3 regions of the Vreelandella sp. L-15 genome follow, and region 3 is predicted to be linked to each of the others. Evidence: predicted binding sites of a transcription regulator. Region 3 holds the regulator's gene; each other region holds the start of a gene.
The links. Region 3 encodes FliA, which starts transcription of late flagellar genes. Its sites were predicted from a motif close to CTAAAGTTNNNNNNNNNNCNGCCGATA; they were not measured.
Positions count from the first base shown of each region.

Region 1: a site for FliA is predicted at 1,323-1,349, ahead of fliD (flagellar filament capping protein FliD). Genes of this name have one in related genera too.
Region 2: a site for FliA is predicted at 1,234-1,260, ahead of AC13CY_RS00285 (DUF4019 domain-containing protein). Genes of this name have one in related genera too.

Region 1 is NZ_JBSXNN010000079.1:73,699-75,966, forward strand. It holds gene AC13CY_RS11795 (UDP-glucose dehydrogenase family protein) at 1-1,254, shown strand, start outside; gene fliD (flagellar filament capping protein FliD) at 1,432-2,268, shown strand, end outside.
Region 2 is NZ_JBSXNN010000008.1:5,039-7,306, forward strand. It holds gene AC13CY_RS00275 (YehS family protein) at 1-333, shown strand, start outside; gene AC13CY_RS00280 (class I SAM-dependent DNA methyltransferase) at 330-1,085, opposite strand; gene AC13CY_RS00285 (DUF4019 domain-containing protein) at 1,306-1,716, shown strand; gene AC13CY_RS00290 (YqaA family protein) at 1,767-2,268, opposite strand, start outside.
Region 3 is NZ_JBSXNN010000105.1:101,901-104,168, forward strand. It holds gene AC13CY_RS17760 (motility protein A) at 1-790, opposite strand, end outside; gene AC13CY_RS17765 (RNA polymerase sigma factor FliA) at 830-1,531, opposite strand; gene AC13CY_RS17770 (flagellar protein FlhE) at 1,558-1,908, opposite strand; gene AC13CY_RS17775 (hypothetical protein) at 2,080-2,268, opposite strand, start outside.

The DNA.
Region 1 (2,268 bases), on a different contig from region 3:
CATCAGGTCATCTGCATGGATATTGATGCTAACCGCATCGCACAGCTTAGCCGTGGTGAGATCCCTATTTTCGAGCCAGGCCTGAGCCAGCTGGTTACCCATAACGTCGCCGCCGGACGCCTGCGGTTTACCACAGATGCCGCCCACGCGGTCACCGAAAGCGACACGCTGTTTATCGCGGTGGGCACCCCGCCAGACGAAGGTGGCAGCGCCGACCTGCAGTACGTATTAAGCGTCGCGGAAAGTATCGGCCAGCACATGCAGGGCTATAAGCTGGTGGTGGATAAATCGACGGTGCCGGTAGGCACCGCCGAGCGTGTGAGAGACACCATCAGCCGCGTGCTACAGCAACGTAAGGTTGAACACCCTTTCGATGTGTGCTCCAACCCTGAGTTTATGAAAGAAGGCGCTGCCATTGACGACTTCACCCGCGGCGCCCGCATTATCGTAGGCACCGAGAGCGAGCGGGTAAAAGAGCGCATGAAAGCCTGCTACGCGCCATATAACCGCAACCACGACAAGCTGATGTTTATGAGCGTGCGAGCGGCAGAACTGACGAAATATGCTGCCAACGCCATGCTAGCGACCAAAATTAGTTTCATGAACGAAATGGCGAATTTAGCGGAGCGCTTAAAGGTTGATATTGAAGATGTACGCCGGGGAATCGGAAGCGACCCGCGTATTGGCTATCACTTTATTTACCCTGGTTGTGGTTATGGCGGCTCCTGTTTTCCGAAAGATGTGCACGCCCTTGAGCAAGCTGCTTTGCAATTAGGTTACACGCCGGAATTATTAAAAGCCGTAGAAGCCGTTAATCAGCGCCAAAAACAAACGCTTTACATAAAACTGCAAGAGAGCCTCGGTAACTTAGAGGGGAAAGTGATTGCTATTTGGGGGCTAGCATTTAAGCCCGGCACCGATGATATGCGCGAAGCGCCCAGCCGAGCACTGATGGAAGCCCTGTGGGCAGCAGGGGCGAAGGTGCAAGCGTTCGACCCGGAAGCGATGGGTGAGTGCCGAAGGCTGTATGGCGAGCGTGACGACCTGATGCTCGCAGGTGATCGCATACAGGCAGTAAAAGGTGCCGATGCACTGGTTATTTGCACAGAGTGGAAAGAATTTCGCACCGTTGACTTCACTTGGTTAGCAAGCCAGCTAAACAATAAATTAGTGGTAGATGGGCGTAATTTATACGCACCCAGCGCGTTGAGTGAGGCGGGTGTTTGCTATGTGGGTGTCGGTAGAAAGTCTTAATAAACATAGGTTTATAGCTTTGGTTTGTTGTTTCTGATAAATGGGTAAGCCCAGGGCTAATAAATTTGTTAAAGTTAATAGTCTCAATGCCGAATAAATCACTAATTAGCTAACTTGAATAATGGCTGCCGCAAAATCGGTAAGACGGCCGCACAACGCGAAAAAGGGACGTAACGCATGGCTTCCATTTCATCACTGGGTATCGGTTCAGGGCTTGATCTCAACGGCTTGCTAGACCAACTGCAAGAAGCCGAACGCGGCAAGCTGGAACCCATCGAGCGACAACTGGAAACCCAGCAAACCAAAATTTCCGCCTACGGCCAGCTGAAAACGGCCCTTTCTGCCTTTCAGGACGCAGCGGATGCTCTCAACGACAGCACACTGTATGAGAGCCTCTCGACCAACGTTAGCGGTGAAGCATTCACTGCCACGGCCAATGGCGAAGCGCAGCCCGGTAGCTATAACGTATCCGTCACTCAGTTAGCCACATCGGGCACCCTGGCAACCGAAAGCGTGCCGGATTCAACTGCCGCCCTGACCACAGAAGCGACCAAGCTGACACTCAACTTTGCAGGCGCTGAGCAAGCTGACGTTGTGGTAGACATTGCTGCCAACAGCACGCTTGAAGAAGTACGCGATGCCATTAACGCGAAAGAAGATAGTGGTGTCTCTGCCTCTATTATCTTTGATGGTGAAAATTACCGGCTAGCGCTTAATTCCACGCAAACCGGTGAAGACGCATCTATCTCAGGCATAACGCTAGGGGAGGAATTTGGCGGGCAGTTGAAATCAGAGTTTACGCAAGCAGGCCAAGATGCGAAATTGAATGTTAACGGTGTGGCCATCACTAGCCCTACCAACCAAGTAGAGGGAGCCATTCAAGGAGTAACACTGAACCTTCAGGAAGAGGGAAATAGCACCGTGGCAGTAGAGCAAGATACTCGTGCAGTACGCGAAGCGATAACCGGCTTTGTCGATGCCTACAACGATCTAAAAGGCACCATTGGCGAACTC
Region 2 (2,268 bases), on a different contig from region 3:
GACGCCTTCGTGACCATGAAGAACAAAGAGCTGGCGTCGTTTTTGAACGGTTTCATCAGCTTCAAACGCGGCAAGCGTGAAGGCCCGCAGCCTGCGCCAGAATCGCAGCTGAACAACAATATGGTGTTCCAGAAACTGCGTATCGCGCTGAACATGAAGGCAGAGGATATTTTAGAAGTGTTCGAGCAAGTGGGCTTGCCGCTTAGCGCACATGAGCTTAGCGCGTTTTTCCGCAAGCCCAGCCATAAGAACTACCGTGAGTGCAAAGATCAGATGCTGCGCAATTTCCTGATGGGCATTCAGCTTCAGCTGCGCCCGAACGATAAAGGCTAAGCGAGGCCCTCGCGCTTCACACACACGAAGATCGCATTGCCTGAGACGTTATCCCAGGGCGTGATGGTCTGGTAATCATGCTCAAACACGTGCACCTCGAAGGTAGGCTCCAGCAGGGCGATGAGTTCGCTAAAACTGACGGCCACCATGGGGTGCTCGTCGTACCACACCTTCGTTGTCTCCGCCGTGGTCTTTTCGATGCTCAGCCGCAGCGACTGCCGCTCCCCTTGGCCGCTGTAGTGCCACCCGGAGCGGAAAGTGAACCTATCCTCCGCCTGCTGGACCGTGTGCTTGACGAACAGCGCGTTGTCGATCCGCTGCTTATCCACCGCGTTGAAGCAGAACACGCCGCCCTCGTTCAAGGCGCGGTGGGCACTGGCGATGCAGTCGCCGAGCTTGTCCAGGCCATCGCTGTAGTGGATGGAGTAGAGCAAGCAGGTGATGAGATCCAGCGGTTCGTCGACCTCAAAGCTGCTCATGTCTTGCAGTGAGAAGTGCGCCTCTGGGCAGCGTTGGGCGGCGATATCCAGCATCGGTTGGTTAATATCCAACCCGCTGCTGGTGTAGCCAGCATCCAGAAAATGACGCACGTGAGGGCCGGTGCCGCAGGCTAAGTCCAAATGGCGTTTGCCTTCATTACCAAAAATTTGGTGCAGGCGACGAATGGCGTGGCTTTGGGCCTGGTAGTCGATGTCGACGCACATCAAATCGTAGTAGCCAGACAGGTCGGTGTAGAGCGCGTTGACGGACATAGTGGCCTAATGGTGAGGGCTGACATAAATGAGGAGGCGCATAGTAAACGAGCGGTTGGAGTTTGAGAAGGCGTAGGAGTGGCTTGGCCAAGCGGCGATCAAGTTTGCACTCTTTCACAGTCTGGCTAGCGCTTTAGGGTTAATGTGATTAAAGAAATCGTGTGATGGTCCGATAACTACTAAAGTCGCACGACACATTCGATTGCCATACGAGGCTGCCATGCTAAAACCCTTTGCTCTCATTCTCTCTGCGTTGCTCCTGGCGATGACTTCTTATGTACAGGCGTCTACCACCGAGGCGGCGGAAGCGGCCGCGCTCGCTTGGCTGGAAGCGATTGATCAAGGTGAATATGAGCAGGCTTGGGAAAAGTCGTCGCCGCTGTTGAAGACGCCGCTTTCTCCCACCATGCTGCAGCGCGTGGTGACGCTGGCCCGCAACGATTTGGGCAGCGTCGAGTCGCGGCGGCGCATCCGCATGTCGCAGTACACCTCGATGCCTGGGGCGCCGCGCAACGACTACAAAGAGTTCGCTTTTAAAACCCAGTTCACGAATAACCAGCGCGTGGTCGAAGTCGTCACGCCACATCTGGAAGAGGGCACGTGGCGAGTGAGCGGCTACTACGTGCAGTAACGTGATTCGCGCCCATCAATAGCCGCCAACGTTGGCGGCTATTGTGTTTTCTACACGATCAGCCCCGCCAGTGCCTGCATCCCCAGGACTAGCAGAAGCACCACACTGCCCAGCGCTAGGCTGGTCTTCAGCGCATGGCGTTTCCACATGCTTTCCACTCGGTGCCCAAAACGGTGTACCAGCCATGCTAGTCCGTAGTAACGCAGCCCGCGGGCGATGAGGGCGGCCAGGGCGAACAGCGCGATGGGGTAGCCCGAGAGCCCGGCGGTAATCATCGCGACCTGAAACGGAATCGGCAAAATGCCAATGGCGAGAATGGCTGCAAAGCCGTACTGGTCAAAGAAGCCTTGAAACGCCTGATAGCTCTGCTCCATCCCCATAAATTCGATAAACCACGTGCCGACGGACTGGTACAACACCATGCCCACGCCGTAACCGACGATGGACGCCGCTAAACAGCCCAGCGTGGTAACGGCGGCAATAGCCCAGATGCGCTGCCGGTTCACTGCCATTAGCGGGATTAATACCAGTTCAATGGGAATCGGCAGAATA
Region 3 (2,268 bases):
CGGGCCGAGGCTTAACGTTCGAGTCACGAATTTCGTCGTGGTAATTCGCTACGAAGGAGTTAAGCGTCTCTTCAATAAACGATGGCAGACGGCGCTTGGTAATTAGCGAAATGCCTTCCAGCACCATGTTCATAGTGATAAGGCGCTCTTCCGTACGCCGCTCTAGCTTCACGGCAATCGGTTTAAACACCAAATTGGCCAACAGGATGCCATAGAAAGTAGTCAACAGCGCCACTGCCATCCGGGGCCCAATTACTTCCAGGTCACCCGCATCCATCACTTCGAGCATGTTGACCAAGCCTACCAAAGTACCAATCATGCCAAAGGCCGGTGCATAGGTGGCCATGGTGCGGAAAATTTGGGCTTCAGCATGCTCGCGGGCTTTCAGCCGCGCAATACGCCAGCGCAGCATGTCGAAGATTTCATCCTCTTTTGTATTCGCAATGACCAGTTGAATACCGGTGCGCAAAAACGGATTACGGGTATGTTCCAGTTCTTTCTCAACCGCTCTAACATCCCCCTTAAACCAAAGGCGCGACATGGAAACCAACTCATTGATGTCATCTCGCACATAGGTGTTTTCACGGCGGAAAACTAAACCAACCAGACGCACCACACGCAGCACTTCTTTCAGCGGATAGCTGATAAACGTGGCCGCCAGCGTGCCAGTGACCACAATGGCAAGCCCCGGTAAGTTAATAAAGCTCTCGGGAGACTCTGCGGTAAAAAATAAAACGCTTACCAACAACAGCATGCTGGCAAATATACCGATCAGCGTAGATGGATTCATCAACGGCTCCTCGCCGGTTATGGTTAGTGAGTGAGAGGATTAATTAGTCTCATGTAGGCGAGCACGCAGCCGACTCACCGCCTGGCTGTGAAGCTGTGAAACCCGTGATTCGGTGACACCGAGCACAGCGCCCACTTCTTTTAGATTCATCTCTTCTTGGTAATACAGCGCCATTAGCAGCTTCTCGCGCTCGGGCAGTGCTTCAATGGCGTCGATCAGCGTTTGCCGCTGCTGTTCATCCAATAATTGTTCAAACGGCTGTCGGTGAGTGTCGTCCCCCGCAGGCTCGCCGCCATCCGCAATGAGCTCTTCGAACGGCAATAATTTCCCGCTATTGGTATCGTTGAGCAGTTGCTGGTAATCACTTAGCGGCATCTCCAGTTCACGGGCAATCTCCCCCTCTTCCGGGGGGCGCCCCAGCTGCTGCTCTAAACGACGCACAGCATCATCTACCGCCCGTGCCGAGCGGCGTACGCTGCGGGGCAGCCAGTCACGAGTGCGCAGCTCGTCCATCATCGCGCCACGGATGCGCTGGCTTGCAAAGGTAGCAAATGTTGCTCCTTGGGCAGCATCAAAGCGCCCTAATGCCTCTAACAAGCCCACCATACCCGCCTGGATCAGATCATCCAGCTCAATACTCGCGGGCAACCTTACCTGCAGCGTTAAGGCCTGACGTCTCACCAGTGGCATGTATTGAGTTAACAGCTCACTCTGTTTGATCCTGCCTTGTGCTGTATACATCCTCGTGCCTCGCGGCTTAACAACCTTTACTGATAGTTCACGATCACTTGTAACCCCTGTACTCGCACAGGGCGTTGCCCTGGCTGCAGCGTAAACCGAAAGTACAGCGGTGCGCTCGCCAACATTCCCGATAGAGCGGTCGTGCTACCGCGCATGCCTGATAGTGCAACACAGCGTTCAGGATGACATAGCCAAGCGTTCACAGGCGTTCCCGGCGGTGATTCAAAGCGCCATTGAATTCGCGACAGCACAGCATTACGCAGTGGGACGCCCGCTGGCGGGGTTATCGCCTGGCTGCTGCTGGTACGGTCGCTCATTGCTACCATCACACTAGGCACTTGGCTGCTCCAACTGCCGGTTGCGGCCTGCGTATTCAACGCGAAAAGCCATAACCCTGCTACTAGCCCTAAACAGCCCATTTTTCTTACTGTTAACAACTTTGCAGGTTTTATCAACGCCTCAATAGCCATCTGCTTAGCGTTACTTACCCAACTCGCCAAACTCTGCATAACTCTCCCCTTGAGCGACACATGCACCCTGGCCCGCCGCTAGCGCGCCAGCAGCAGAAGCTCAATATCTAAATAACGAGCGGAAGCATTGCCCAAATTATCCAGCAACCCCCGGCGCGGCAGGTGGGGTTCATGAAGGGCTAGAAGACGCTGCGGACCACCATGCTCGCGTAATTGGCGCAACACTCGGTACATGGTGGCAAAGGCGTCAGCATCACTGTTGATCCA